DNA from 2 places in the Sphaerochaeta globosa str. Buddy genome. Region 2 is predicted to be linked to the other one. Evidence: riboswitches for the same ligand, from Rfam matches in the RefSeq annotation. Region 2 holds a riboswitch; the other holds the start of a gene.
What was found. Region 2 has a riboswitch for fluoride ahead of SPIBUDDY_RS12535 (InlB B-repeat-containing protein). Riboswitches for the same ligand answer to the same signal wherever they lie in the genome.
Positions count from the first base shown of each region.

Region 1: another riboswitch for fluoride. It lies ahead of SPIBUDDY_RS06315 (cation:proton antiporter); the one in region 2 lies ahead of SPIBUDDY_RS12535 (InlB B-repeat-containing protein).

Region 1 covers NC_015152.1:1,329,915-1,346,069, forward strand. Annotated here, with positions in the region: gene SPIBUDDY_RS06265 (elongation factor G) at 1-1,938, opposite strand, end outside; gene SPIBUDDY_RS06270 (helix-turn-helix domain-containing protein) at 2,109-2,432, opposite strand; gene fusA (elongation factor G) at 2,598-4,628, opposite strand; gene SPIBUDDY_RS06280 (heavy metal translocating P-type ATPase) at 4,682-6,790, opposite strand; gene SPIBUDDY_RS06285 (chloride channel protein) at 6,914-8,182, opposite strand; gene SPIBUDDY_RS06290 (L-ribulose-5-phosphate 4-epimerase) at 8,296-8,994, shown strand; gene SPIBUDDY_RS06295 (L-fucose/L-arabinose isomerase family protein) at 9,009-10,481, shown strand; gene SPIBUDDY_RS06300 (hypothetical protein) at 10,517-11,419, opposite strand; gene SPIBUDDY_RS06305 (aldehyde dehydrogenase) at 11,439-12,809, opposite strand; gene SPIBUDDY_RS06310 (M42 family metallopeptidase) at 12,855-13,919, opposite strand; fluoride riboswitch at 14,006-14,083, shown strand; gene SPIBUDDY_RS06315 (cation:proton antiporter) at 14,106-15,371, shown strand; tRNA gene SPIBUDDY_RS06320 (tRNA-Glu) at 15,623-15,694, opposite strand; tRNA gene SPIBUDDY_RS06325 (tRNA-Lys) at 15,726-15,798, opposite strand; gene SPIBUDDY_RS06330 (ATP-binding protein) at 15,877-16,155, opposite strand, start outside.
Region 2 covers NC_015152.1:2,680,353-2,696,507, forward strand. Annotated here, with positions in the region: gene SPIBUDDY_RS12480 (TRAP transporter large permease) at 1-546, shown strand, start outside; gene SPIBUDDY_RS12485 (SDR family NAD(P)-dependent oxidoreductase) at 560-1,342, shown strand; gene SPIBUDDY_RS12490 (MBL fold metallo-hydrolase) at 1,342-2,187, shown strand; gene SPIBUDDY_RS12495 (mannonate dehydratase) at 2,172-3,164, shown strand; gene SPIBUDDY_RS12500 (AraC family transcriptional regulator) at 3,161-3,958, shown strand; gene SPIBUDDY_RS12505 (AGE family epimerase/isomerase) at 3,955-5,202, shown strand; gene SPIBUDDY_RS15830 (SGNH/GDSL hydrolase family protein) at 5,411-6,103, shown strand; gene SPIBUDDY_RS12515 (Fic family protein) at 6,210-7,262, opposite strand; gene lpdA (dihydrolipoyl dehydrogenase) at 7,404-8,810, opposite strand; gene SPIBUDDY_RS12525 (2-oxo acid dehydrogenase subunit E2) at 8,825-10,135, opposite strand; gene aceE (pyruvate dehydrogenase (acetyl-transferring), homodimeric type) at 10,149-12,815, opposite strand; gene SPIBUDDY_RS12535 (InlB B-repeat-containing protein) at 13,124-14,329, opposite strand; fluoride riboswitch at 14,766-14,849, opposite strand; gene SPIBUDDY_RS16230 (hypothetical protein) at 15,253-15,417, opposite strand; gene SPIBUDDY_RS12540 (hypothetical protein) at 15,742-16,155, shown strand, end outside.

The DNA.
Region 1 (16,155 bases), 1.4 Mb from region 2:
CAGTTCGGATTGGGGAACCAACGCTTTGACCAATTGCAGGAGTCCCATATCCTCCTGGCCAAGCACCCGCCCCCGTTTGCCGGAAAGGTCGGAGAGGATGTCGCCCAGGTAATCGTTCTCAATATATACACTAAGTTTCATGATAGGTTCAAGTAGTACTGCCCCTGCTTTCGTGAGGGCCATCTTCATGGCTCCTTTTGCAGCAAGTTTAAAAGCCATTTCACTTGAATCGACCGGGTGTTCCTTGCCGTCGATGAGGGTGATGCCGATATCCATCATTGGATAACCGGCCAGAAAACCTTCCTCCATCTGTTCGTGCAAGCCCTTCTCAATACCGGGAATATAGCCCTTGCTTACCGAGCCTCCCTTGATTGCATTGGTAAAGGAGTAGTAGGATCCTCGTTCCAGCGGTTCAATCTCGATCAGGACGCGGGCATATTGTCCGTGGCCGCCGCTCTGTTTCTTGTGTGAGTACTCGGCAATTCCGCTCTTATGGCTGATTGTCTCGCGATAGGCGACCCGAGGGAGCTTGGTCTCAATAGTGACCTTTTGTTTCTCGCGCACCTTGTCAAGAATCATATTCAAATGCAGTTCGCCCATGCCGGCTACCACATTCTCCTTGGTCTCCTCGTTGAACTTGATCCTGAACGTAAAGTCTTCCTCGGTGACCTTGTGCAGGGACTCGTTCATCTTCACTTCACTCTTTTTATCATCACTGCTGATGGCCAGACTGTAGATAGGCTGGGGGAAGGCCAGCGGTTTGAACTTGAGTTTCTGATCCGATCCCTCTACGAGGGTTGAATTGGTTGATGCAATATTGCTTTTGGCAATGACCCCGATATCACCGGCAGGCAAACAATCGGTTTCGACCAACTTCTTGCCCACCATGCGGTATACTTTGTTGGGACGCTCTTTCTTGCCGATATCAACATTCATCAACTCGGTATCGCCTTTGATGGTGCCCCTGAGAACCTTGATGAAGCTGAGCTTGCCGCTGAACTGGTCGATGGTGGTCTTGAATACTACAGCCGCAGCACTTCCTTCAGCAGAAATGATGAAATCCTTGGCAGTCCCATCTTCGGCGATAACCCAGTCCTTTTTACCCAGAGGTCTTGGGAAGTTGTTGCGAATGAAGGTAAGAAGGCTGGTGATACCACTGCCCCCCTCGCTGCAACCGCAGAATGCAGGAACGACCCGGTTCTGTTCCATACCTTCCCTCAGGCCCCTGCGGATTTCTTCGCTGTCCAGCGTGCCTGCATCGAAGTACTTCTCGATCAGGTCATCGGCACCTTCGGCGGCGTTTTCGATAAGGGAATTGCGGAATTCATCTGCATAATCAGCAAACTCAGCTGGAATATCTCCGACAGTTTCCTTCTCCCCTCTATTCATGAAATATGCTTTATTTTCAATAAGATTGATGATTCCTTTGAATTCCTTGCCGTTTCCCATGGGAATGGTGACAGGGACAAAGGTGGTTTTGAAAGTTTCTTTCAAGTTCTCCAATACTTTGGAATAATCTGCACGGTCGCGGTCCATCTTGTTGATGAAGACTGCGCGCGGCTTGTTGCGTTCATCGAGATACCGCCAAAGCTTGATGGTTTCTATCTGGGCCCCGTCACGTCCGTCTACGACCATGACCGCAGATTCACAAGAACGGAATCCGCAAATGGTCTCGCCGATGAAACCGGCTGTTCCCGGAGTGTCGAGAATGTTGAGAGTCCTGCCATCCCAATTCATGGATGCGAGGGAAGCGTGAATGGAAATCTTGTGATTGATTTCCTCCTCCGTATAGTCACTAGTGGTCTTACCGCTAGCTACGGTCTCTGGCCGGGAAATCACATTGGCATAAAACAACATCTGTTCAACCAAGGTGGTTTTCCCGGTTTCGTTGTGGCCGATGATGGCAACATTCCTTAAGTCAGTGCTGACAACGCTCATAATTCCTCCTTCGATCACCTCTGCTTCTTATGGTGATCCAGAACGCATGCGTCAATGGTACGCTCCATAATCTCATATGTCAAAAGAATTCTTTGTATGCAAAAAAAGGCAGACACTCAAAAACGAGCATCTGCCTGAAAATGCAGGAAAGAAGAAAAGAGCGTGTATCGTTAGCGTGTCAAGCTTACATTCACATCGATGATATGACTGATGTCCTGTTTCAGTTTATAAGCAAACTGGTCCATCACGGTAACATCATTGGGAAGCTTGTCGCCATCTTCACAAAAGAATGTCCAGCAAGGTACATCCAACGCAGCACTGATTTTCTCGATTGTAGCAAAGGAAGGAGCCTTTCTCGAGGTTTCGATTTCAGTGACAAAAGAGGTGGAAACCCCGATTTTTTCAGCAAGCTGTGCCTGGGTCAAAGAGAGTTTACGTCTGCGCTCCTTCAGATTTCTCGCGAAAATGTCCTGCAAATTGTAAGTTCTAGCCATGTTGTACTCCTCTTAAGTAATTGCAATTCCATAAACCTATATGATTAAGGAAATGATAAACATCCTCCTTCAGCCTTAAAAACTGAACTGTTTCAATACATTCTAGGCATGGAACACTAGTTTTCGCAAGGTTTTAGCCCCGTGTTTTTTAATTATTCCATACCATTAGCGGGTTTTTGCTTCGTAATGGTCAAACTCCATTACGAACGTTCCCCGTCCCTGAGTTGCGGATCTCAGTACCGTGGAGTATCCGAAAAGTTGCGAAAGCGGAGCTTGGGCATGGATGTGCTCACTGGCTGTTCTGCTTTCAATGCTGTTGACCAATCCACCCCGGCTGGTAATGCTTGAGATAGCCTCCCCGACATACTGGGACGGCACTACAACCGTAACTTTCATCACCGGTTCCATCAGTACCGGTTGGGCAGCCTGGGCAACCTTGTCAAAACACATGGCGGCACATGCCTCGAAGGCAAACTCGCTTGCTGTCAGTTCATGGAAAACGATTTCCGTTACCTCTACTTCAAGATCACATACTTCATAGCCGAACTGGATGCCACCCTTGAAAGCATTGGTGATACCGCGTTTTACTGCCTCCAGGTATATTTCATCGATACCGCGCACTTTTGCGCTCTGCCGATACTTGGTCCCACTTCCCGAAGGCAGGGGCTTGACGGTAATACTAAGTCCGGCAGCATTCTCTTTTCCTGCCAACACCTTGGAGAACGTCTCAGAACCACTGGCAACTTTGGAAATGGATTCCCGGTAGGTGACCTGCGGCTTTCCGACCCTGGCTTGGATTTTCATCTCCTTGGTCAGTCGGGTGACCAACACATCGAGGTGGAGTTCACCCATGCCGCTGATGACCAACTGACCTGTTTCCTCATCATCCCGATAGGTGAAGGTAGGGTCTTCCTGAGCAAGCAAGGAAAGGGCGGCTCGTAGTTTGTCGCCATCGCTGAGTGTATTGGGTTCAATGGCGACGGAAATGACTGGGATGGGGAAGTGCATCTGCTCAAGCAGAATTTGCGCTCCTTCACTGCCGATGGTGTCGCCGGTTCTGCCTTCCTTGAAGCCGATGATCACCCCGATGTCCCCAGCCTCGAGTTCGTTTACTTCCTCGGCGCGGTTTGCGTGCATCCTGAGAATCCTGTTGACCCTTTCACGCTTCTTCTTCGTGATGTTCATCAAGGATGTTCCCTTGCGGATGACTCCATTGTAGACACGGACAAAATCCATGGCTCCGGCTTCACGATCGACCTGAATCTTGAAAATCAGGGCCAACGGCGGCTTGTCCTTGGAATAGGGCACTTCCACTTGCTTTTCAGTCTTGAGATGGATGCCCATGATGGGGGGTACTTCCGAGGGGGAAGGAAGGTAGTCGATGACTCCGTCGAGCAATGCCTGTACTCCGATATCCTTCAAGGAGGAGCCCACGAATACCGGTAATGCCATCCGTTCGATGGTAGCTTTCTTCAAGGTTTGCTTGATGAGAGCGGCATCGATTTCCTTCCCATCAAAATACAGCTCGGTAATTTCATCGCTGAATGACGATACGCTATCGATCAGCCTTTCATACCAACTAGCAACCTCAGACTGCATCGAAGACGGTATTTCCAGCTCTTCGATTGTTTTACCTTGGTCTTCATTGCTGAATACCAAATATTTCTTGGTAAGCAAATTGATAATGCCGCTGAAATTGCCCTCAGAACCGACAGGCAGGAATACGGGAATGGGATTTGCACCCAATTTTATTTTCAATTCATTGACCGCTTCTTCGAAGTTTGCACCCAGACGGTCCATTTTGTTGATGAAGGCAATACGGGGAACCCGGTAGGTATCGGCTTGTCTCCATACCGTTTCGGTCTGAGGTTCAACACCACCGACGGCACAGACAACCATAACAGCTCCATCCAGAACCCTGAGCGAGCGTTCGACCTCAGCTGTGAAATCCACATGGCCCGGAGTATCGATGATATTGATCTGATGTTCCTTCCAATAACAGGTGGTAGCCGCACTTGCAATGGTAATGCCGCGGTCCTGCTCTTGTTCCAGAAAGTCCATCGTTGCTTCGCCATTGTCAACTTCACCGATTCTATGGTTCTCACCGGTGTAAAAGAGAATTCTCTCAGTGGTAGTAGTTTTCCCTGCATCGATATGTGCCATAATGCCGATATTGCGTGTCATCTTCTCGTTCATGCTATAAATCCTTCAAACAATCTGTGGAACAATACCATAGATGGATTCGATAATCAACGTGAAGGACGGAAGAGGAGGATGCGAAGGGCATTGAGAATTGCTATGATTGTTACCCCGGTATCGGCAAGCACCGCAATCCACATCGAGGCATACCCCAATGCCCCCAGCCCAAGGGCCAATACCTTTACCAGCAGGGCAAAACTGATATTCTGCCTGACAATCCTTGCGGTTTGCCTGCTTATCTCAATCAGGTTTGCCACCTCATGCAAGTCATCGGTGAGGATGACTACATCGGCACTCTCCATGGCGGCATCACTTGCTTTATTGCCCATGGAAATGCCCACCTTGCTTGCCGCAAGACTGGGAGCATCGTTCATTCCGTCCCCCACAAACACCAGGTTTTTTCGTTTTGCGGCAATCGCCAGCATTCGTTCCTGTTTTTGATCCGGCAAAAGGGATGCATGTACTTCGTCTAAGCCAAGTTCACGTGCCACCCTGTTCGCATGTACCAAGCTGTCTCCGCTTATCATGGCCAGATGTTTGATCCCAAGCTTTCTAAGCCGTTGGATCATAGGCTTTGCCTCTTTTCGTATAGTGTCCTGAAGAACGAAAGAAGCTTCATGCTTTCCCTCCACTGCCAGAAGAACGGTAGCCTCATCCTCTGCTTCACAGAATACAGGTATTCCCATTTCCTCAAGCAATGCCCTGTTTCCTGCAACAACATCCTTTCCATCCACAATGCCCGTCAAGCCTTTGCCGGCAATTTCCGACACCTGAGAGACTGCAAACGGTGCATCCAACTCCAAAAATGCTTTTGCCAGCGGATGGGCGCTGTTCCTCTCAAGGGAGGCTGCCAGATTTTGTGCATACGAAGTCTCTAGATGAGAAGGAGAAGTCATCCGCACTTCAATAAGGCTGAACGTGCCAGTAGTGAGGGTTCCCGTTTTGTCAAAAACAAAGGTATCGGTTTTTGCGAGCGCTTCCAGATAGTTGCCACCCTTGACCAATATGCCGCCCTTAGCGCTGCGTCCGATACCGGCAAAATAGGAGAGCGGAACGCTGATGACCAGCGCACAAGGACAGCTTACCACCAAGAAGACCAAGGCACGATACATCCAGGTCTGCCACGATCCGGTGATGAGGGAAGGAATGATGGCGAGGCCCAAAGCAAAGAACACAACGATTGGAGTATAGTAGCGGGCAAAAGCAGTGATAGTACGCTCGGTTTGTGCTTTCTTACTTGCGCTCTCTTCCACCAAGTGCAATATCTTTGCTGCAGTGCTCTGCTCATACACTTTGCTTACCCTGATATCCAGACTTCCCCCTAGGTTGATCGAGCTTCCCAGGACCTCATCGCCGGCCTTTACTGATCGGGGAATAGACTCCCCGCTCAAATGTTGCATGTCTACACTTGAGCTGCCGCTGATGACAACGCCATCGAGGGGGATCTTCTCGCCTGAAAGTACACGGATGCTTGAACCGGGAACAACCTCTTCAACCAATACCATGGACGTATCCTGCCCCTGAATGAGCCTTGCCTGTTGCACCTTCAGATCCAGGGCGTCAAGGATGGACCTTCTACTTTGCATCACCGAACGGGCTTGGAAGTATTCGCCGATAAGGTAGAAAAGCATAACCGCAGCAGCTTCTCCGGTCTCACCTATAGCCAAAGCCCCAAGGGTTGCAACACTCATCAAAAAATTTTCATCGAATAATTTGCCATGCAGAATGTTCCTGCCGGCTGTAAAGAGCACATCGTATCCGCTGACTACAAAGCTCAGCATATACAACAGCTTAGTATCAAAATACATTGCAAATCCAAAACTGAGAACCGATACGAGGATTCTTATCAGATTCCAGCGTAGGGAACTATCCTTTTCCTGAGATTGATTTTCAAGGGGCCTGACTTGCATTGAGGGCTCTACTCGTTTCGCCTCCTTGATAAGATTGGCGAAAAAGGGTTCCTGCTGTGTATCGGTGGTGGTGATGTGTATTTGCTTGCGGGAAAAGTCTACACGTGCAGAGGCAACCCCTCCGATCTGCTGGATGCGGTCCTCGATCTTTGCTGCGCAGACCGGACAGTCTACACCCTCGAACGCATAGCTGCGTTCTTGGGTGAAAGAGAGAGGTTCTGTTCTGTCGGTGTTCGATATAGGCTTCATGGGAACTCCTGAAATATCAATATATGAATACATGTTCATATATTAGGGAGTATTGGTATCCTTGTCAAGCTCGTTAATCAGACATCCCAAGAGGGATCCATGACTTCCGGAATGATTTGCCGTTCATAGATTGAGAGCCGTCCACTGAAAAGGTAGGCAATACTGCAAACAAAAAAAGAGGGAAGTTGGATTGCCGAAGCCATAAAGCTCAAGTCCCAGTACAAAGCAGGCAAGGGGCAATTTGGTACTGCCGCTGAGCATGCCGATGGCCCCAAACATGGAGAGTGCCGAAACAGGAATGGGCAACCACGATCCGAAGATTGCACCGGTGGTTGCTCCTATGACAAGGATGGGAATCACCTCACCTCCGACAAAACCGCTTCCGATGGTCAGGGCAGTAAGCAGAAGCTTGAAGAGCGGAGCTAATTTGCTGGTAGTGCCGTATTCGGCTTGGATGATTAAATCAAGGGAGAGACCGTTGTAGGCAAATGAACCGGTAATGCCATAGATGGCTAGGGAAGCTGCCAATAGGAGCATGCTTGCAAGCAAAGCTTTTTTGTAAGGATTAGGCGTAATACGGGAAAACAGCTTTTTGGTCAGGTGGATCAGATGGCAGAAGAGTCTGCTTGCCAATCCGAGCATCATGGAGAGCACCAGGAGGATCAATAGGGTGCGCAGGTCGATTGGAAAGGATTCGGCACGTACAGGAACCAAGGTGTGCATATGCAGTGCTTGGCTTGCCAGGCAGGCGGTGAATGAGGCAATCAGGCAGGGGAGCAGGGCATCAGTACGGTTGACGCGGGGGTTGGAGAACTGCATCCCGAACAGGGTACCTGCAATCGGGGCGTTGAATAGGGCGCCGAAGGCAGCTCCTGCCCCACTGATCAGCCAGATTCCCTTCTGTTGGATGCTTTGGGGATGCCTGAATATGTTCTGTTCGAGACGGGAGACATAGCTGCCGATGGATGCACCTAACTGCACTCCGACCCCTTCCTTGCCGCCCGATGCTCCGACAAGGTGGGTGATGAAGGTGTTGAAAAGCAGCAAGGGTGCCATTTTTGTGGATATTCTCTGTTTGTGAACATCGCGGTCGTTCTCATAGCCGATGCTGGTTGGATGGGCGATATCGAGAATCCCCTGGTTGATCAGGTCGATCACTTGAGAGCCACCGTCCTTCAGATAAGGACCGAGTTTCTGATAGAGAAGGGCGGTGAGTAGGGCGCCGAGGGGAATGCACAAGAGAATCCAGGGATAATCGGATCTGATTGCACCTGCCTTTGCTACAAGGAAGGTCAACAAGCTGATGATCGGTCCAACCAATAAGCCGAGCAGTAAAGCTCGTACAGTCCAAGCCAGTAGAGGAATTGAGATATTGCGTCTTGTATGGTCCATACTGCACATCATACGGGGTTTTCTTGTTTCTTGGAACCTCAAGAGAGCCTTATTTTGCCTTGACAACACACAAAGGTTGGCACACACTTGCTTCTGATAAAGAAGGAGAAGTCATGCTCAAAGAGTTGAAAGAAAGAGTTTGTGAAGCAAATTTGCTGCTGCAAACCTATAAGTTGATCACCTTTACCTGGGGTAATGTCTCCGAGGTCGATGAGAACCGTGAGTTGATGGTCATCAAACCATCAGGGGTCCCGTATGCTGAGCTTACTCCCTCATCCATGGTAGTGATCGAGCTGGCAACCGGCAAGCAAGTGGAGGGTACCTACAATCCTTCCAGCGACACCCCGACACATCGCTATCTGTTCAATCATTTTGAAAAAGTCAATGCCGTTGTACATACCCATAGCAGGTGGGCTACCATTTTTGCCCAAGCGGGAAGGGGTATTCCAGCACTGGGTACAACCCATGCCGATTATTTCTATGGTGAGATTCCCTGTACCCGTGCCCTTACAAGCGCCGAAATCCAGGGAGAGTATGAACGAGAGACAGGCAAGGTGATTGTTGAACGTTTTTCGAAACTCGACCCCAAAAGCATTCCCGCAGTTCTGGTACACAGCCACGGGCCGTTCTGTTGGGCGGATAATGCCGTCAAGGCCGTAGAGTATGCGGTGGTGCTCGAGGAAGTGGCAATGATGGCTTACCACTCGATATTGCTTAAAGACGCCACTCAAAAGCCTATGGATCAGTATCTGCTGGACAAGCATTATTTACGAAAACACGGTGCTCAGGCATATTATGGTCAGAACCGGTAACGAGGAGTGATGTCATGAACAATATGGAACACGTTCGGTTGGGCTTGGTTGCGGTAAGCAGAAGTTGCTTTCCTCGAATGTTGTCTGAAAAAAGACGAATAGCGGTAAAAAAGGCTTACAAAGGTGATTTGTATGAGTGCCCTGTCATCGTGGAAAACGAAAAGGATATGCTCGGCGCCCTCAAGGATTTGGAACAGCATCAGATTAATGCCTTGGTAGTGTTTTTGGGAAATTTCGGACCGGAAACACCGGAAACACTGTTGGCAAAACATTTTGCAGGGCCGGTTATGTATGTAGCTGCAGCCGAAGGGGATGGGGATTTGCATGATGGCAGGGGTGATGCGTATTGCGGCATGCTCAACTGCAGCTACAATCTCAAGCTTCGTTCCTTGCAAGCATATATCCCCGAGTATCCGATTGGAACCGACCGCGAGGTCGCAGACATGATAGAATCTTTTGTTCCGATTGCCCGTACGGTTCTCTCGCTGAAAAAGTTGAAAATTATCAGTTTTGGGCCCAGACCGCAGGATTTTCTTGCCTGCAACGCCCCTATCCAGGGATTGTTTGACTTGGGGGTGGAGATAGAAGAGAATAGTGAGCTTGATCTTCTTGTTGCGTACAATAAGCATGCCGATGATCCGAGAATACCTTCATTGGTGGCAGAAATGCAGAGCCAAATCGGTTCCAGCCCCTATGCCGGGATTCTGGATCGCTTGGCTCAATATGAGTTGACTTTGCTTGACTGGGCCGAGGAGCACAAGGGTGAGCGGGACTATGTTGCATTCGCCAATAAATGCTGGCCGGCTTTCCAGACCGAGTTCAAGTTTGTTCCTTGTTATGTGAACAGTCGTCTGACTGAACGGGGCATCCCCGTCAGTTGCGAAGTCGATATTTACGGTGCTTTAAGTGAGTATATCGGTTTGTGCGTCACCGAAATTCCGGTCACCTTGTTGGATATCAACAACACCGTCCCCGCGCCAATGTATGAAGAACACATCAGGACCAAGCGTCCGTATCGCAACGACGATCTGTTTATGGGTTTTCATTGCGGCAATACTGCTTGCTCGTTACTTAGGAATCCACACATGGGTTACCAGCTGATCATGAAGCGAGATCTTGAACCTGAATTGAAGCATCCTGATATCACGCGGGGAACCATGGAAGGGGACCTGATCAGTGGTCCTGTTACCATTTACCGGCTGCAATCGAATGCCCGAGGACAGTTGAAAGCGTATATTGCTGAAGGCGAAGTGCTTGACGTTCCCACCTCAAGCTTTGGAAGCATCGGGATTATCGGCATTGATGAAATGGCACGATTCTATCGCTATGTGCTTTTAGCCAAAGCCTATCCACATCATACGGCAGTTGCCTTCAGGCATGCGGGGAAAGCGCTGTTCGATGTCTTCCGCTATTTGGGAATCGAGGATATCGCGTACAACCAGAAACCAGAGCACCCCTATGCAAATGAAAATCCCTTCAAGCATTAGCTTGAAGGGACGGCTCTCAGCACATAGTCACATGCCTAAATCCAGGAGTCTCTCAGTTTCTCAATCTCCTTGATTTCCTTGGTATCGGTTGGCTTGATCGGCCTGAATACCTTGGCTTTCTCCAAGACATACGAAAGCACCATCTCCGCTTCTTGGCGGTCACTCATCTGTTTCAGGGTGACCGATGAGTAGAACGGTTTGGTCGCTCCAGCGTCCTTGCCTTCGTAATAGCGATATTTTTCCAGATTGGTGGAAGCTTTCTGCCAATCTTTTTGCATTTTAGCCAGTTCCTTGGAGCGCTTGGATGCACTCCAATTTCTTGCGTACAGCTCTTCGGCGAGTTTTTTGTAGTGTCCGGGATAGAGCAGGCTGGATTCAATGGTGTCCATTGCCATGCGCATGTAGCTGACCGCCCAATCCTTGTTTCCAAAGGAAATCATGCCCCCCGGCAACTCATCGTATAGACTGGAAAGAACATACCAAGTCTCGCTGGAGTCCAGGGTATTGAGGTTGTTGACGATGACCGTCAGGTCCTCGAGCATTCCCTTCGCCTTTCCTAGAGCGTTCAAAGGACCTTTTGTTTGTCCCCATCGCCCCACATTGGAGGATTTCCAAAGGTACCCGAAGGGGGTGGGGTTCTTCTCTATGGAAGACAACGCATAGGCTTCGCCTTTCTCATAGAGGGCAAAGCGCCCTGCCTTGTCCTCCTTGTCCAAGTCATCTCCCAAGGAAACCATCACACGGGCAAGCCGCCAGAGAATCTGCGCTTCCTCTTCAGGGTTCGCTGCTTTGTCCAGTTGCACAAGCAGGGCTTGCTCAGCCTGGGTAAAGGCATCCTGATCATAGAAGTCATCAGCTTCTTTCACATCGATTGCAGAAAATACAAGGCTGCCGATCAGCAAAAATACTGTCAGCGATGCCAAACGTTTCACGCTCATGGAACCTCCTTATGTTCAATCAGGGAAATAGTCGTTTGATGAGTGATAGCTTACCACGATACGGGGCATACCGAAGCTTAATTTCAAGCCAAGTTTTACCTTCAAGGATGCTTTTTGTATGGCTGAAGGTTTTGAATCCCTCTCTGCCGTGATAGCACCCCATGCCACTGTTGCCGACACCCCCGAAGGGAAGGGCGGTATTCGAAAGGTGCATGATGACATCGTTTATGCAACCACCGCCAAAGCTGACCGAGGAGAGGACGGTTTTTTGGTGTTGCTTGTTATTGGAGAAGAAATACAGAGCCAAAGGATGTTCCCTCTTCTGTACAAAGCCAAGGGCTTGTTCAAAGGTATCATAGGCGATGATGGGAAGAATGGGACCGAAAATTTCTTCCTGCATCAGTGCAGAGTCAAGCTTCGGTTCGGTAATGATGGTAGGTGCGATGCGCCGTGTTCTTGGATCAATCTGTCCGCCCCATGCAAGCGTTCCGCACTCGAAAAGGCCGATGAGCCGGGAAAAGTGTTTTTCATTGATGATGTGTCCAAGGTCGCTTGCGTGCAAAGGGTCTGAACCGAACATCGCTGTGATGGCGATTTTCATCTGTTCGATCAAGGCATTGTGGACCTTTCGTTCGACCAGGACATAATCGGGAGCTACGCATGTCTGTCCTACGTTCAGGCACTTGCCCCATATTATGCGTCGTGCCGCCAAAGGAATGTCTGCATCTGCTTCGACGATAACCGGGCTCTTCCCCCCCAGTTCCAAGGTGACCGGGGTGATAGTCTTGGCAGCACTCTCCATAACCAGCTTGCCCACTTGGGGGCTTCCGGTGAAGAAAATATGGTCATAGCGATGCTTCAGCAACTCCTGATTCATCTCCGCTCCGCCTTGGAACGTGGCCACATGGTTGCTGTAGAAAAGTTTGGAAAGGAGTTCCTCGATTATCTGGGAAGTATGGGTGCTGTACCGTGAGGGTTTGAGGATGACGCAATTGCCGGCGGCAATTGCACTGATCAATGGGGCGATGGTGAGCTGGAAAGGATAGTTCCAAGGGCTCATGATCAGTACAATTCCCAACGGTTGTGCGATGGTATAGGCTTTGGAGGGGAAGGAAAGGATACTGCCCTTGACGCGATGCTTAGCCGACCAAGTATCCAGATGCTTCAGATGTTCGTCCAATTCTGCATAAATGATACCCAATTCGGTGGCAAACCCCTCGAAGTCGGTTTTTCCCAAGTCTTCATGCAGAGCATTGAGGATTTGCTTTTCATAGGAACGAATGCCTTCCTTGAGGCGCCGCAGCTGCTCTTTCCTCCAAGTGATGCTCAGTGTAGCCCCGCTTTGGAAAAACGTCTGCATCTCACTCAGACAAAGCTGGATCTCATTCATGCTCCTCCCCCTTTCAGCCAGTATGACACCCAGAGTATGGATTTGTCAAAATGTTGCGATGATTTGTTCGTTCAGGCGAGTCAGAATGGCACGGCCCAACCTGACAGAGTTCTGAACATCGTCGAGGCTGCTTACTCCCCAATGCGTATGAGCATACCGTACCGGGATTCCGATGACGATGGTTGGGATTCCCTGCTCCGACAAATGGAGGGCGGATGCGTTTGTCGCCCCTCCGTTGCGTACACCTTTCTGAACGGGTATGTCAAATTCCTTTGCAATATCCAGAGCAAACTGCTGGAAACGCGGATTGGTGATCATCTTTGAGTCGATGAACCGGAGCATGGGGCCTTTACCGACAATCGTCTGTTGTTGATAGGGAGGCAGGAATGTATCGTCGGCTGGACTTCCCTCGAAGCAAATAGCCACGTCGGGTTTCACTTTGCGTGCAGTAAGTTGAGCTCCCCGGCAACCGACTTCTTCCTGGCTGGCAAAACCAGCAACCAGGTTGACCTGCAATTGTTCACCTTTCAAATCCTCCAGCACATCGATAATGGTGGTACAACCAAGGCGGCAATCGAAAGCCTTGCCGAAGAGCAGATTGTTGTTCTCATTGTAGATGCATACTGCATCAGGAATAATGGGACTAGCAATATCCACGCCCATGCTAAGGGCTTCTTCTACACTTCTGGCACCGATATCGATATACATTGAGGCGATATCGGGAGCACTCTTGCGTTCTGACTCGCTCTGGTAGTGAGGGGGTTTTGATCCTACGATGCCTGGAATGGTTTTTCCAAGATTGGTCTGTACCCTCACCAAGTGCGCCGGAACATTGGAGGAGACCCAACCACCGATCGGTATGAATTCCAGCATGCCATCGTCTCTGATGCATTTGACCATGAATCCTACTTCATCGGTATGGGCATCCAGCAATACCACCGGCTTGTTCTCTGTGTTCTCTGTCCGATAGAGATAGAGATTCCTCAGTGAATCCTCGGCAAAATGACCGAGTTCCCCAGCTTCCTGTCGAATTGCCAGGACGACTTCATCCTCAAAACCGCTGATACCGTTGGCATCACAAATTTTTTGTATTCTGGAAAGTTGACTCATTTGCATGCTCCTTTGACGATGTTTCATTATTCATAGATTGTAGTTCTTGTACACCCGCCTTGACTGCAGAGGAGCAACTTTCTAAAATCTGAATGGGCGATGGGGTTCGCCTTCATAATGAAAACCGCAGAGTTCTGAAAGCTGCTGATAACTCCAGAAATAAACTACGTTTCTCGGGAGGTTTGTATGGCTTTCAGTCTTGCTTCCGTGGTTTTGTTGTGTTTGTTTTTGGATTGGCTTTTAACCAAGGTGCACGTACCTGCACTCATCGGCATGCTTTTTGTGGGCATGCTCTTCGGTCCTGCAGTCCTGAACATATTGGACAGCTCGCTGCTTGCTGTAGGCTCTGACTTGCGGATGATCGCCCTGATAGTTATCCTGCTTCGCTCGGGGTTGGAACTCTCCCGGGAGAGCCTGCATAAAGTAGGGCTGCAGGCCATCTTTCTCTCCTTTCTTCCCGCTTTATTTGAAACCCTAACCGTCATGCTCATCGGCCCCTATTTTTTGGGACTCTCACTTCTTGAGAGTGCCATCCTTGGCTGTGTTCTGGGCGCGGTATCACCTGCTGTGGTGGTACCTATGATGGTGACCTTCATCCAGGAGAAGCGAGGCACACAGAAAGGAATCCCCACCCTTGTGCTCGCCGGAGCCAGTATGGACGATGTCACCGTCATTGTAGCTTTCAGCATCGTTCTTGGCCTGTATGTAGGCGATACCGTGAACTTGGCGTGGACCGTGGCAGGTATTCCCCTTTCAATAGCATTCGGAATAGTCATCGGTTTGGCAATCGGCCTTGTTTTGATACGGATATTTGAACAGTTCAACCCGCGTGCGACCAAACGGGTATTGGCCATGCTGATGATCTGCATACTGTTAGTGCACCTCGGTGATGTTCTTGACTCCCGTCATATTCCCTTTGCTGCGTTGCTGTCGGTAATGGCCATCGGCTTCATAATTCTGGAGAAGCGGGAGCACATGGCCCATGAGCTGTCCTCCAAACTGGGAAAAATCTGGATTTTCGCCCAGATTTTGCTGTTTGCCATGGTAGGCTCGCAAGTCGATCTTGCTGCTGCGCAAGAGGTAGGCGTCAAGGGAATTCTTTTGATTCTCATTGCACTGGCCGGACGAAGCGTCGGCACCTATTTTTGTACGTTGGGAAGTGGCTTTACTGCAAAGGAAAAGGCTTTCATCGTTATTTCCTATCTTCCAAAAGCTACGGTACAGGCAGCCATTGGGGCAACCCCTCTTGCTGTGATGGGCATGCACGGCATGCCTACCGGGGCAGGGCAGGTGATCTTGGCGGTAGCAGTTATGAGTATTGTACTTACAGCACCCTTGGGGGCTATCGCCCTGAATTGGGCAGGCCATCACCTGCTGTCAATCGATACCAGAGAGACTTTCAGCAGCCTGCAGGCGATACAGGAGAGCCAACATGAGGGAGCTGCAACCTAAAGCGCTGCGGGTGTGGATACAACATCCCTAGATTGCAGCCCGGAAGAAGGGTACATCACAAGGATGGTAGGTAGCTGATTGGGAGATATGATGCTATCGGTATACCATCCTCTATCTTCTTTGTATACCGAGTTCTACCAGAAGTCAATGGTATGCTCTGGCCATCTGTTTCGTACGTTTCCTACAGTGTGAAGGAACAGCCTGTCGGTAATAAAAAAGGGAACCTGTACGATGACAGGCTCCCGATATAACATCTCCTAGGGGAATTGAACCCCTGTTGACGGGATGAAAACCCGTTGTCCTAACCACTAGACGAAGGAGACATTTCTGCATGTTCAAAAAACAGTGGCAAGATGAGCCGCACAGGATTCGGACCTGTGACCCACGCCTTAAAAGGGCGTTGCTCTACCAACTGAGCTAGCGGCCCCTGCAACGTAAAGGACTATAGCAGAGAGCAAGAAAGGGTGTCAACTACCTTGGAGGAAAAAAACCAGAGAAGGCGAATCTAGTGATAATGTCGGTCTTTGGGAAGAAGGTATAATTGTTCGGCCTCTTGCATAATTGCTTGTGTTACCAAAATTTTTCCTTCATAGTCTGCAATGGTCCTGGCAAGCTTGCAACAAAGCAATGAACGTCTGAAACTCAGCTGGGTATTGCAGGAAATCTTCGTGTATAGCGGTAGTAGACGCCTGATTTCTTGTTCACTTCGTTGCTTCTGCAGTTTTCGTACTTCTCGTATACGTTCATAGTCGAAGGTAGGTGCATTGACCTCGCTGACCAGCAA
Region 2 (16,155 bases):
GCTCTCTATTCCCTGATCATTGGTAAATATGTCTATAAGGAACTGAAGTTCCGTGATCTTCCCAAGATTCTCTATGAATCGGTATTGAGCATGGCAGCCGTCATGCTGGTCCTCACCGCAGCCAATGTCTTCAGTTACTATCTTAGCTGGGAAAGAATTCCCCAAGCCCTCAGCGCTTCACTCATTGAAATCAGCAAAAACAAATATCTCTTCCTACTCTTCGTCAATGTACTTCTGCTTATTCTTGGGATGTTCCTTGACGGCATGGCTACGATGATTATCCTAGCCCCATTATTGGCACCAGTTGCGACCGCATTGGGAATCGATTTGGTACAATTTGGTCTGGTTATGTGCCTCAACTGCGCCATCGGGGCGATCACCCCACCATTTGGGACTTATATCTTCCTTGTCTCAGGGACGGTCAAGGTGAAGACAGACCTCCTTGTCAGGGAACTACTTCCCTTCATAGGGGTTTGTATCGCGGTGTTAATAGTAATAACCTATATCCCATGGTTTACCATGGTCATACCCAATCTTCTCTTCTAAAGGAAGGCTAGGAATGTTTGACTCTGATTTTATCCAATCTATCTGTAGTCTTGAAGGAAAAAACGCCATTGTTACGGGGGGCAACCAAGGTATCGGTAGGGGCATCGCCTGTTCTCTTGCCAGGCTGGGAGCCCATGTTACCATTGTAGGAAGGAATCCTCGAACCCTTCAGGAGACGTTGAAGCTACTTCCTGGCGAGTATCATGAAGCATATACTCTTGATGTTTCAGACAGGAAAGAAGTAAACGCATTCTTCCAGACTTACAAAGAACATCATGAATGTCTTGATATCTACATCAACAATGCAGCTTACTCGGTCCATGCCACCTTGGAGGAAACAAAACAGGAGGATATCGATGGGCTTCTGGATACCAACCTCAAAGGTGCTCTTTGTTGCCTGCAGCAGGCCGCAAGGATCATGAAGGCGCAGAGAAAGGGCTCGATTGTGGTTATCACCTCAGTCAACGGGTTGAACCCTCACCCCACCCAGGCGATGTACTCGGTCACCAAATTCGCCTTGGAAGGAGCAGTGAAAGCCCTCGCTTCCTCCCTCGGCCCTTACAACGTTCGGGTCAATAGCTGTGCACCTGGTGCCATCGACACCCCAATCAATGCGGAGGCTTTCAATACCCCCGGATTCAAGGAGGAATTCAACAAGAAGGTTGCTCTCAGACGAATCGGAACTATAGAAGAAATCGGGGAAGCAGTAGCTCTACTTGCAGGAGACGCCTTCCGATACATGACCGGAGCCACCGTCGTCATCGACGGAGGACTGATGCTCAAGCAGGTTCCCTGATGCTCGGTTCGATAATTAAGGAAGCACAACCCAAAGTTGGGGAGATCTATTTCTGGTGGATAGGACAGAGCGGCTTCGTCTTGAAGACCGACTCCCTTTGCATCGTAATTGATCCATATCTTTCAACCACCTTGGAAAAGGCGACTATGGAGCAGAGTTGGAAACGTCACATTCGCATGATGGACATCCTGATCGAACCTATAGAGCTCTCCAAGGTTGATTACATACTCATCTCCCATGAACATCGAGACCACTATGACCAAGTGACGGTCAGCGGAATTCTCTCCTCCAATCCTGCATGTACCGTCATCGCTTCCAAAGCTCTCGCCCAAAGAATTAAGGCGGAACAAAACTGTAGGGTCATCAGTCTCGATGATGGACAACATTGGGATGAGAATGGATTGACTATAGACTCCATCCGGGCAAAGCATAACAACTATGACCAGAAGGAGGAAACAGGGTTCCCCTACCTGAGTTACGCCATTCGGCTTTCCTCCCATACCCTATTCTTTGCAGGGGACACAATTCCCCATCCCCCCTTGGAAGCCTTTTTATCCAGTATCAAGCCAGAAATGGCATTCCTGCCGATCAATGGCTACACCCAGGAGCTTCTTGAGAAGGGGTTTGCCTCGAATCTTACATACTTGGAGGCCATCAACCTCGCACTCAAAACAAACGTTGAAATCGCCATTCCCTGCCATTACGATATGTTCACAATCAACACGGAGCAGGTTGGTCGGTTCGTCAACGAGGCGAACAAACAAGGCCTTTCGTATCTGATTCCCACCGTGAACGATACCTATATTCTGGAACAAGGAGGCACTATCAGATGGATATTGCACTGAACTTTTTTGGGGACCACCACGCACCGTTGAAAGCCATCGCCCAGCAACTGGGCATCAACAAGGCTGTCTGTACTGTCCCTTACAGCGCAAAGCAGAGTGCCTATATTGAAAGCTGGCATACCTTAGCTTTGCGTTCCCAGATGCTTGAGATGAAACAATATGGCATGGAAATTGCCGTCTTGGAAGGAATCAAGTTCATCGATGCTGCCAAACTGGGAACCAATGACGCCGATCAGGCCATCGACAACTTCTGTACTCTGCTCAAGAATATGCACCAACTTGGTATCAAGACAGTCTGTTACAACTGGATGCCGATTTTCGGCTGGTTTAGAACGAACCTTGAGGTTCCTGTCCGGGGTGGTGCACTTGCCACAGCCTTTTCTCTCGATGCTGTGAAGGATCTAGAGGAAACCTCTGCTGGAAAAGTGAAGGCAGAGGACCTTTGGAAAAACCTTGCATACTTTATGAGTCGCGTGGTTCCTGTTGCAGAAATGTATAAGATACAGCTTGCCCTTCACCCGGATGATCCCCCGGTAGGAGAAATAGCCGGTGTAGAACGGATACTCACCAGTAGCGATGCCATGATGAAAGCCATTGACCTGGTTCCCAGCGAATACAACGGCATCGCCTTTTGTCAGGGTACTTTCGCTACGATGGGTAGTAATGTACCTAAGGAAATTCGACGATTCGACAAGCGCATCCATTTCGCTCACTTCAGGGATGTCACAGGAAATGCCGAACAATTCGTAGAATGCTTTGCCGATGATGGGATTACTGATATGGAAGAGACCATCGAAAGCTACTACGACATCGGCTTCAAGGGAGTCATCCGACCTGACCACACCCCGACCTTCATCGGAGAAAACAACCAGATTCCTGGATACGGCATTTTGGGTAACCTCTTTACCATCGGCTACCTAAGAGGCCTTATGGAAGCTATAGAGAAACGTAAAATACGGGAGAATCAACGCCTATGATCTCTGTACAGAATACCTACGATTTTTCCATCGACGAAATTCTCAGTGCCGTCTTCATTGAGACCCAACGTGACTGGAAGTTGAGCAATCTCTGTTTCATGGACCGTTGGATCCTCTGCTATTCGGTCGACGGAGAGGTCACCTATACCATTGACAATCAGTACAAGATGATCAAGAAGGGAGATATTCTTTTCATCCCTCCTGGAAAATCACGTTCCGCTACTACCAGCTCCTTCAGTCCTTGGAAATTCATCGTTATCAAGTTCCGTCTCTCCCATGTAAATGATGAGACCAAGGCAATTCTTGACTCTATCCCAAACATCCTCCAACTACCCAACCATCCGGTCATCCAAGGGTTTAAGGAAATGGAACTGGCATGGAGGACAAAAAAACCGGGTTATATCCTGAAATGCAAAGGGTTGCTCTATTCCATCATGTACCAGCTTTTTAGCAAGATGGCCGGGAATATGGAACATTCAAAGTACTCCAAAGTGCTATCCAATGTGCTATCGGTCATCGGAAGTAATGTACAAGAGAACTATTCGGTCCAAGAACTTGCTGAAATGGTCGATCTCTCATCCTCTTACTTCAGGACAATCTTCAAACAGTTCACCGGGTTCTCACCGGTCCAATACCAGAACTATATCAAAATGCACCATGCCTACGATCTGCTTACCTGCGAGCACTATACTATCAGCGAAGTAGCCGACCGGGTAGGTATCAATGATGAGTTTTATTTCAGCCGGCTCTTCAAACAGGTCATAGGTACACCTCCATCACAGGTGAAACGATGAATACGGATGATTTCAGTACCCTCACCAATCTATCAGCACGTGCTCAGCATGTCCTAGGGACCAATATTCTCCCCTTCTGGAAAGAAGCTCTCTTTGATGAGCAGAATCAGAGTTTTTACTCATATATTGACCAGAATCGGATACCCGACAAAACACGCCCGTTGAACGCCATACTATTGACCCGGATGCTCTGGGCTTACAGTGCCGTCTACGAACAGTCCGGGGACACTGCCTGTCTTAAACTTGCTGATGCTGCCTACAAAACCCTGCTCAACTCTTTCAGGGATCCTCTCTACGGGGGTATCTTCTACCAAATACAGGCTGACTCCACACCTTTGGTTCTACAAAAACGGATCTTTGCTCAAGCCTTCTACATCATCGCCCTGGCACGGTATTCAAAGGCTACCGGGAGCAATGAAGCGCTCTTGGAAGCAAGTAACACCCACCAACTTCTTCTTCAACATGCCCAGATAGTGAGAGGAGGTTTCACCGACACCCTCACTCGCGACTGGCGTGACGAGGTGGATGAACACTTCTGGTGGATGAACAACCAAGGAGCGCCTTTCATCTTTAACAGCCAACTGCACATGCTTGAGGCAGCAATTGAACTTCAAGAAGCAGCCCCAAGCGAAAAAAAATCAAATCAGATTAAGGACCAAATAACCTTCATTCTCCAATGGTTCCTCGATTGCACGAACAATCATCTATTTATCTCAATCTCAGATCAGGCTAAGCCAATGGATGAAACGATAAACTTCTCCAACGAACTGGAGACAGCATACCTTCTCAGACGAGCTGCAAGGCTTTGTGGAGACGAAAAGAGAGTCGACCAACTTTGTACTACATTGGTGAGAAATGTCATGCATATTGCTTTGGATGAGACGCATGGGGGCCTTTTTTTCTCATCTCATGTTCAGCATGGACTAAATCGTTGCAAGGTTTGGTATGTCCATGCAGAGGCAATGGTCGCTCTGTTGGATGCCTATGAGGCCACCAACGAAAACTGTTTCCTAAACTGGGCAACTGAAATATGGAAGTTTATCGAACAACATCTGGTCGACTGGGATGGAGGAGAATGGTTTTCTTCGGCAAAAAATCCCTACACAGATGAGGTGAGCATTCAACAACAGAGGGCAAGGGACAGCAGGACCGGCAAGGAGAAAGCCAGCGCCTACAAATGTCCCTACCATACCGTACGGGCCTGCCTTGAGATTAATCGACGAGTGAAGCAGCTTACTTCTTGACCAGAATTACTGGAATCAGCAAAAACTGAGCTTTCAGTGACTTGCCTGAACGAACCTACTAGACTTCCTTCCTCAATGGCAAACAAAGCGGAGACATTACAGAATGCATCTACAAACACAATACCTCCCACCAGCTTCTAAGCATCCAGTTCAACCTTCGAAATTGTCGTATCTATGCCAATCTCACCAAAGGGCGTGGCTTAATCCATTGACGGAGAAAAAGCTCAGCAATATCCTGCCCGGCATAGCAGCAAACACTTTTTCAATTCTCGCAGACTCGATATCGACCTTCGCTGGTTACGTGCCTGAGGAGAATGAACTTTTCTATCCAAAAGATGGCGTAGATGTCGTAGATGTCTCTCAAACCTGGTGGCATATCCTTTCAAAGAGAACAGGCTTAAGTCTTTTGGTCAATGAGTCCTATTCGGGCAGCAGAGTCAGCCGGACGGGAAACAGACCGATTACCTCTTCCTTTCTGGACGAGAAGAGACAAAGCCCACTATGCGGCGATATAATCATCATTTTTGGGGGAACCAATGACTGGGGAGCGAAGGAACAACCCGCTACCAAAGAAATCTTTACCGAAGCATACCGGAACTTGGTAGAGATGATGCTAAAGCGACACACAAAAAGCAAGCTCTATTTCTGCACACCGCTGCAAAGGACCGACCACGCACTAACAGAACAGAACATCCATGGGTGGACCCAACTTGACCTTGCCGACAGCATTCGATCTATCGTTGCAGACTATCCGAAAGCTCACCTGATCGACCTTGCCCTGCATCCAATCACCGAAGGAGATGGGATGCTTACCGACGGTCTCCATCCAACCCGCATGGGCATGGAAGTGCTCGCTTCCCTGATGCAGGCAGGCTTGAACCTTGTAATGGATTATCAGTAACAGCTGATGAATTCGACAGGCAGCTCCGCCATGTACCGTCCAGGTACCGCATGATTCTTCTACGTACGGCATTAATCTCCCATTGAGTGTATTGTATGGGAGATTACTATTGATTATGATTCCGTATATATGTGGTGCTTCTGCCGCCGCCTAGGCGGAAAATGATACCTTCCTCCTTGAGGCGTTTAAGTGCAGCCTCAACGGATGAACTACCGAGGCTGGGACAAAGCTCGAGAATCTGCGTCTTGGTGAATACTCCCAAGGTATCACCAACTGCTTTTCTTACAATCTCATACGGGGTACTCTTGAAGTCGACCGAACCAAGCCTGGTTTCAAAATCACGATAACAATTCAAGACAATCCCCAGAAAGTACTTGATGAAGGGAACGTAATCATTTTTCCTGTCACGCCAGCTGTTGGAGGCTTTCTCCAATACATCGTAGTACGTATCCTTTGACTTCTCAATCTTCTGCTCCATGCTGATGTACTTGCCGACAATGAAACCGCTTTGGTACAACAGCAATGTAGTAAGGAGCCGGCTCAGTCGGCCGTTGCCATCATTGAACGAGTGAATGCAGAGAAAATCGCAAATGAAGATTGGAATCAGGATCAGCGGATCAATCACTTGATTCTCACGAGCCTGCTGATAGCTGCTACAGATTGCATCCACTGCCATCGGTGTCTCAAAAGGCTCAAGCGGCGTGAAGCGGGTAAAGGAGCTGCCATCGGTATGAGTCTCAGTGGTGTAATTTTGGGAATTCTTGAACTTCCCACCGAAAGTCTTGTCAGTGTATGCAAGTAGGTCCCTGTGCAATTGCAGAATTATATCGCTCTTGAGCGGGATATGCTCGTAGCTTTCGTGAATCGTATTCAGGACATCGCGGTAGCCTACGATTTCCTGTTCGTCGCGGTTTTTAGGGGTAGTCCTTTCCTGGACCAAATCCCGCATCCGTGCACTTGAGGTCCCAATGCCTTCAATCCTGTTCGAACTGTCGGTGCTCTGGATCTTTGCCACCTCGATCAAACGTTCCAGTTCGACCGGTTTCTGCCTGAGATACAGCTCCTGTTTTCCCTTATGCTCGCGAATCTGAGCAACAAACGAGAGGACCTCACTGTCCCAAGAGCTTTCTTTCAATTTGATATAATCGAATTGGTGCATCTTTCTCCCACGTGTTTCCTTTATCTCCCATAGAATACTCTATTTTGGGAGATAATCAATCCCTGTGGGAGAAAACAACTCACTACATCCGCTTGGAGACAGAAAGCCCGTCCTTTTTTGTCTGGGCGGGCTCTCTACTATTCACCTATTTAGCGTATCGGTTGCTGTGCCTTCTGCAAGTTCTGCAGCAAGTGCAAACGTCTCGCTGAGGGTTGGGTGCGGATGGATGCTTAGCGAAATATCCTGGGCGACAGCGCCCATCTCAAGGGCAAGCACAGCCTCAGAGATAAGCTCGCCTGCATTCCTCCCACAAATTCCCGCTCCCAACAAGCGTCCTGTCTTTTCGTCGTAGAGGGCCTTGCTGACCCCCTCGGAGGCGACAGCGCTCAATGCCCTCCCATTTGCCGTCCACGGGAACGAACCTTTCTTGAAGGCTATCCCCTTCTCCTTAGCCTCCATTTCGGTCAAACCAATCCATGCGACCTCGGGGTTTGTATAGGCGACAGAGGGGATCCCCATGGGAGTGAAAGCAGAAGCGTGTCCCGATGCCACCTCGGCTGCCACCTTGCCCTGGTGACTGCTCTTATGGGCGAGCATGGGGTCTCCCACAACATCTCCAATGGCAAACACATGAGCGACATTGGTCCTCAGCTTCTTGTCCACCTCGATCCAGCCGCGCTTGGTCGTCTTAATCGACGTATTCTCTAGTGTAATGCCATCGGAATTGGCCTTCCTTCCCACTGCTACAAGCACAGCATCAGCTTCGATTGTGCTAGGAGCCTTCTCCCCCTTTAAATAGAGCACAAGGCCATCCTTTCTCGCTTCCACCTTCTCGACTTTCGTGGAGGTATAGATGGCTGCATACTGCTTCTTGAGCTTTCTCACCAATGGCTGCTTGAGATCGGTGTCAGCAGGAGGGATGAGGGAATCCATCATCTCAATAATGGTAATCTCCGAGCCCAGGGCGTGGTACATGGTAGCCACTTCCAGCCCTATGATCCCTCCCCCTATGATCGCAAGCCGCTTGGGAATGTGCGTGAGCTCCAAGGCTTTTGTAGAGTCCCAGATACGCTGGTCCTCGTAAGGAATGCCCGGTATCTGCACCGAACGGGAGCCGACGGCGATAATCAAGTCTTCAAAGGTAAGCTTCAGCTCTTCCTTATCGGTAACCACCTTCAGCTCGGTATCACTGAGAAACGTACCGACTCCCACCAAGCGTTCGACCTTTCTTGCCTTGCATAACTGGTCCAGCCCCGAGGTAAGGGTATGTACGACCGAATCCCTATGGGCTCTGATCTTCTCCAGGTCAAACGTAGGCTTACCGAAAGACACTCCAAGCGGAGCAAGCTTTTGGGCATCCTCTATCACCTCGGCAAGGTGGAGCAACGTCTTGGAAGGGATGCAGCCTACATTCAGGCATACCCCTCCCAAAACAGAGCTCTTTTCGATGAGCGTTACCTTCCGACCTAAATCAGCAGCCCTAAAAGCTGCACTATACCCACCGGGTCCTCCTCCGAGGACCACGAGGTCTGTTTTCTTTTCTTGCATCTGTACACACCTCCTTAGAGTAGTACACGTCGCAAATCGCCCAAGAGGGAGGCGAGATACGTGGTAAAGCGAACTGCTGCAGCACCATCGATGACTCTATGGTCGTAGGCTACAGAGAAAGGCAGAACGTCACGGGGAGCAAATTCCTTGCCATTCCATACCGGCTTCTTGGTAAGCCGTGAGACACCAAGGATGGCAACCTGCGGTGGGTTGATCAAGGGCGTGAATGCCGTACCACCGATTCCTCCGAGGCTTGAAATGCTGAACGATCCTCCGCTAAGGTCCTCCGGCTTCAGTTTTCTGTCTCGGGCACGCTGGCTTATGGATGTAATCTCTCTTGCAATCTCTGTCACACTCTTCGTATCGGCATCCTTGAGAACCGGTACGATCAGGCCCTCGGGGGTGTCCACAGCAACCCCGATATGGTAGTAGTGCTTGAGAATCAACTCACCGCTGTCCTCATCAAAGGAAGCGTTCATCTCAGGGAACTTCTTCAATGCTGCGACAACAGCCTTGATAATGAAGGGAAGGATGCTGATATTCACAGGCTCGTCACTTCGCTTCATCTCTTCCTTGATCGCCTTTCGCAAAACCTCAAGATCGGTGACATCAGCCTCATCAAATTGGGTGACATGAGGAATGATCTGCCAACTCTTCTGCAGATGCGGTCCGGAGATTTTCTGAATACGGGAAAGTCTCTTTCGTTCGGTCTTCCCGTACTTTGAAAAGTCCTCCAGCTCGATTTTGCCGAAGGAAGCAGTAGACTCTTTGCTACCACTGAGAGCCTTCTTGACCAAAGCCTGCACATCTTCATGCAAGATCCTTCCGTTGGGCCCGCTACCCTTCACCAGAGCAAGATCGACTCCGAGCTCCCGTGCATACTTGCGTAGTGAAGGGGTAGCATGAAAGACAGCACCCGGTGCCTGTTCATTGATAAGCTCACTGGCAGGTTCTTTCTCTTCGGCCACTTCTGTCGGCTGCTCAATTTCAGCAACCACTTCCGGCTTTATTTCTTCCTTAGGTGCAGCAGGTTGTTGTTTCTCGGGCTCTTTTGCAGAGCTTTGCTTTGCTTCTTCAACTTCTTCTGATGCAACCTCAATCTCCGCCACCAGAGAGCCCTTGGAGACAGTATCGCCCTCCTTGATCAGAACCTTTGTGACGGTCCCTGCAAAGGGGGAAGGAATATCGATGACAGCCTTCTCACTTTCAAGAGCTACCACGGAGCCTTCAACTGCAATGATATCACCGACTTTGATGTACACATCAATGATCGGCACATCTTCGAAATCCCCGATATCCGGGATGAGTATTTGCTTTATTGCCATGTTTCCTACCTCCTTACTTCAACAATGGATTGGGCTTATCAACGTCAATGCCATATTTCTTTAGTGCCTCACTTACGCGCTTGGCAGGAATGGTACCTTCATCGGAAAGTCCCTTAAGCGCTGCAACGGCGATATAGTACCGGTCAACCTCAAAGAACCGTCTGAGGGCCTGTCTGAAATCAGATCTGCCAAATCCATCAGTACCCAGGATGGTAACCCTTGGATTGGGGATGAGCCTTCTGATCTGCTCAGGATAGGCCCTGATATAGTCGGTGCTTATCACCACCGGTCCGTCGTGGCCTTCCATAAGCTTGGTAAGGTACGGCACCTTCGCTTCAGCTTCCGGATGGGTGAGGTTGTATCGCTCTGCTTCAACGCCGTCACGATGCAGTTCATTGACCCCGAGAATGCTGTAGATGTCCGCTTCCACCCCGAAGTCCTTTGAAAGGAGCTCAGCAGCTGCGATGACTTCCCTCAGTATGGTTCCACTTCCCATAAGCTGGACGACAGGATTCTTGTTCTTCTTGGCTTTTTTGAAGAGGTAGGCACCCTTCCTAATCCCTTCCTCGACCCCCTTGGGCATCTCTGGATGGGTGTAGTTCTCATTCATCAGCGTGATGTAGTAGAAGATGTTCTCGTTATCCTCATACATGCGCTTCAATCCATCCTGGATGATTACAGCAAGCTCATAGGAGAAGGTGGGATCGTATGCCTGACAGGTTGGGTGGGTGGATGCCAAAAGCAACCCATGCCCGTCCTCATGCTGCAAACCCTCACCGTTTAAGGTAGTTCTTCCGGCAGTTGCTCCCAGTAAAAAGCCCTTTGCCCCACTGTCCCCTGCGGCCCAGATGAAGTCACCGATACGCTGGAAACCGAACATTGAGTAGAAAATGAAGAAAGGAATCATGGAAACCTTATGGTTTGCATAACTGGTAGCAGCTGCTATCCAAGAGGAGATGGCTCCGGCTTCGGTAATTCCCTCTTCCAGAATCTGTCCCTTCTTATCCTCGCGATACCAAAGGAACGAATCCTTGTCCACCGGCTCGTACAACTGGCCGTCCGGTGCATAAATTCCAATCTGTCTGAACAAGCCCTCCATACCGAATGTTCGTGCCTCATCGGAGACGATGGGAACAATTCTTTCACCAATGTTCTCGTCCTTAACCAGCTTGGTAAGCAGACGGACAAAGGCCATGGTGGTGGAAAGCTCTCTATCACCTGAAGAGGCAACCATGTCTTCAAAACTTTTGGATGCGGGAACCGTCAGCTTCTCTCCATCCTTATAACGGAAAGGAACAGGGCCTCCCATTACCTCTCGGCGCCTTGTGAGGAATTTCCCTTCTTTACTTTCTGGATCAGGCTTGATGAACACCATGTTCTTCGCCTGCTCGTCATCAATGGGTACATGGAAGTGATCCCTGAAGGCGAGAAGGTCTTTCTCTTCCATATGCTTCAGGTTGTGAGCGCCCATCGCACCTTCTCCGCTTCCCATGCCATACCCTTTGATGGTCTTGAAAAGAATGACCGTAGGGGCTCCCTTATGGTTCGATGCCGCATGGAAAGCCTGATAAATCTTTCTTGGGTCGTGACCTCCACGACTTAACTGCCACAGGTCCTTATCGGTCTTGCCTTCAATAAGCGACTCAAGGTATGCATCCCCGGAGAAAAGTTTCTCACGCAGATATGCGGGGCCTTTAGCCTGTATGGTCTGGAACTCCCCGTCAACCATGTGTGCGAGCTTTTGCAGGAGTAATCCTTTCGTATCCTTTTCCAAGATGGAGTCCCATTCAGTTCCCCAAATAACCTTGATGACATTCCAGCCGGCACCTCTGAACTTTCCTTCAAGTTCCTGGATAATCTTACCATTGCCGCGAACCGGTCCATCCAGGCGCTGCAGGTTGCAGTTAACCACAAAGATGAGGTTATCGAGTTTCTCTCTGGATGCGAGAGAGAGTGCGGCCAAGGACTCAGGTTCGTCCGATTCGCCATCACCCATGAATACCCAGACTTTCCTGTCACCTTGTTTCTTCAGACCCCTTCCTTCCATATACTTCATGAAGCGTGCCTGATAGGTTGCCATCGAAGGACCAAGGCCCATCGAGACAGTCGGGAACTGCCAGAACTCAGGCATCAGGTAAGGGTGTGGGTAGGAAGAGAGGCCTTTCCCTTCTGTTTCCTGCCTGAAATGATCCAGTTGTTCTTCGCTCAGCCTTCCTTCCACAAATGCCCGGGCGTACATGCCTGGCGATGAGTGGCCTTGGAAGTAGATTAAGTCCGCACCGTGTTCGGACTGTGGTCCCCTAAAGAACCAGTTGAATCCCACTTCATACATTGCTGAAGAGGATGAGTAGCTGGCAATATGCCCGCCCAAGCCTTTTCCCCCTTCATTTGCCTTAGCTACCATTACCATGGCATTCCAACGGACAAACGCAGACACATTTCGGGCGATAAGGGACTCTTCGGCGGGAATGGCCGCACTCGGGTCAGTAATAGTTGTATTGATATAAGGGCTTATGACTCCAGGAGATGTTGCAACACCTTTGTTACGGGCGGTTTGGGTAAGTTCTGAAAGCAAATAATCAGTTTTCTGATCGCCTTCTTTCTGAATTACACCTTCTAACGACTGTAGCCAATCTTTGGTTTCTGCAGGGTCTGGATCATGAAAAATCTGTTTACTCATACATTTCCTCCGATGGTGAGTGTACGTACTTGATAATTTTATCATTAAAAATGCTATTTGTACCTTCAATTAATATACTACCAAAATTGTAGTATATCAACCTGCAATTGTGTTCACATGCGAGAATTCGTGAAGCCGAATACTTTGAAAGTGTATTTCTGACAAAGAGTTGCATATATGTAGCTTAAAATAGAATTTTTTACAATAAAATAAAAACAATGGCTTCATGCCAGTTGGACATGAAGCCAAGAATGAGAAGAGCACGTTACCGCCTATCGGCAGTCCCGCAGGATCTGAAAAACGATTACTCAGAAAGCACGGATGGCTCGAACATGAGCACAATAGGTCTTTGCCGCTTCAAGTGGTTCGGTTGGGTCTGAGAAGTTATCCATGAACGCAATTGCGGAGGAACGCTCGGAGGAACTCCAATAGTATGTATTAAAAAAGCCCCCAAGCCCACTTTGATGCAGTACCTGATACATCAAAGCAAGCTCGTCGTGGCTGGGGAGAAACCAATCATCGTAGGTCACCCCATCATGTTCAACCGAGAGATTTGCACAAAGCAGGGCAGCATACTCTCCATCTTGCCCGAGTTCATCGACGATCAGGTTGGTGTTTGCATAACCATCACCGATAGCAGAGTCTGCCGCTCCGACAAGCCGAAACTGCTCCGCACTACTCCACTGCTTGGCCACCCACTGAGTAGATACCGGGGCTGCCTCCAAATATCGCCATCCATCACTATATAAGCCCTTGTCAAAGAAAACATGCCCACCCGCAGAACTATTGAGATTCGTCGGGCTCCACTGTGCATAGAGCGTCGCAGTACTACCAGTAGACTTATCCCAGTTTTTGACACTGCTCATATCCGCTGCATAGTACAGGGTTCCTCCACTGCCTGCTTGATCAGAGTATCCACAGAACTGATACCCGGGTCTCTGAGGCGGATCCATATCAGGTGGCATGGGTTCTCCCAATACGGCAATAACATGGGTAGTTCCCCCAGAGCCTCCCTGCGGATCAAGGGTGATGGAACACAGGGGTATCCAAAGCGCATAGAGCGTCTGATCAACAGGTCCCATGGTGTACCGGCCTTCGTCACTATATTCTCGCTCCCCATCAGGGCTGGTCGACCAACCGGTAAAAACATAGCCAGAGTTTATGAACGCACATGTTGGCAGCGAAGCCTCTTGTCCGGTTGCAAGGGTAAGAGAACCCATTGACCTATCGCCACCGTTCGCATCAAAGCGTAGCGTTTGGACTGTAGGGGTCCACTTTGCATAGAGCAGGGTGTCGGCATCCACAACATCAGTGGTGAAGTTCCATGCCGTACTACAGGTACTTTCCTTATACCATCCGGCAAACGCATAGCCTTCTCGCTGCGGATTTTCCGGCTCGGAAAGTCGGTTTCCTTTGGCCACCCCTACTGCATCCAGGGAACTTCCCTCCCTACTGTCAAAATGGACCTGGACCATCTCAATTTCATCAGTACAGGATATCAACAGAAGCCCCATCGTCAGTATCTAGCCTACTACAAGTACCATACGTTGCAATGTGTGCATCACGAACTCTTCCTTCTCTATCCCTCAGCCACGTTCTTAAGCATGACGCTTGCCACCACGTACAGGCAAAGCATCAAAGCTGAGACAGCAAATAGGGGATGTTGGTATGTTATGGATGGCAGTATAAATTCCAGACTTTTAGCGGGTCAAGTAAAAAGGAGAGAATAATTGCTAATAGACCATCATGTATACAATACTGAAACGCCAATCACTGGTAACGTCTCGAGTAAAAAAGAATATACTGCAGAGCAAAAAGCCGTTGGTGTCACTTACTATCAGAAACGCAGCAGGGAACTCGCCTCGATAGACTGAAGGCCATACCTTCCTCCTACTTCAGGCACACACTATCAATGTGCATCCTATTGGATGCAGCAAGAGTGCGGCCTTACAATTTGTAGGAGTTATCAGCAAACGTTTATAACGTGCGGTTTATACCAAATAGGTTTCGGCGAACCCCATCGCCTGAATGCAGGCTAACCAAAAACGAACTTTTGGTCAATGTTGCTCAGATACCTCAAATCAAAATACAAGGAAAACTGCCTTAACCTTGCATAGCAGCACCTCTGAACTCTCTGATAAAAACGGGCCATGATTGATAAGGAAACAAGCTGTTATACGCAGGCTTACTCGATGCCTCACCCAGGCTGTCCGCTGAAGCGCCAACCTGGACCTTGAACGAACAAATCAAATTCCCTCAGAGGCAGGTATCCGGTATACTCTTTTCAGGAAAACACGAAGCCAAGTGCTTTAAGTCTTTCAGACCCAAATCCGTCCAGAGTCTCTCGCTGAAACATTTCGTGTAGGAAAAATGCATGCCTTGGATTGCTCAAGAAATCCATTTCAATATACGGGTTAGCAGCAGTAAGGGTTGTCGTTCAATGTCTGGAATCCAGACCAGGTGCATTGTCCCCTAAAACCCCTGAAAACTCATCACAGGGTCTTTCAACAATCAACATGCTGTGACCAATCAGCATCCTGTTGGTTTCATCGATGTGTCCGTACGATTTGATCACCTTGCCTTGCTGTTGCATGCTTTCCATCTGCTCGGAACCGAGTAGGTTATAGGAATATTGAATAATTATATTCTTGGATACCTGCGATAAACAAATAATTCAAATACTTCCAGAGGAAATCAAGGAAGTTCTTCGCATAATCAACGGTACTAAGAAAAATTTCCCTGAGACTAAAAACACTCTGGTATAGCTCGATTTCTGACAATATTTATTAAATAATATTTATTATTATTAATATTTGTTGTTAATTAATGAATATTGGTGTATATTGATTTTAGGTACTTTTTATTCCACATCACCTCCTACTTACAAAAAGATTCTAGGACAAATCCTAGGGAAAAGAGAAAAATCATGAAAAAAATGTTTATTGTAGTAGCAATCGTATTGCTATCAACCGGACTTCTGTTTGCAGCGCCAAGCTGGATAGGTGTCCAAGGCACAGCCTCTGTCAAACAGGAAACGGGAACTGAAGATCACACCATCATTCCTATCGGTTTGAATATCGCAGGAACCATTGGTATTGGCGATTCCCCCGTCGGAATAGGATTCCAAGCTGGTTTTTCCAAGACAGCTATTCACCAAAGGGACGGAGAGGAGTTGGAAGTCGAGGATTATCCGCTGACAATGAATGTTGGAGCTACTGGAAAATTCATGCTCCCCCTGTCAGACTTGCTCTCGCTTGAACTTGGTGCAGGCCTTATGTACGAACGGTATGCAAGAACTGGCAGTATCCTAGGAACTGATTATGTGATCAACTTCAATACA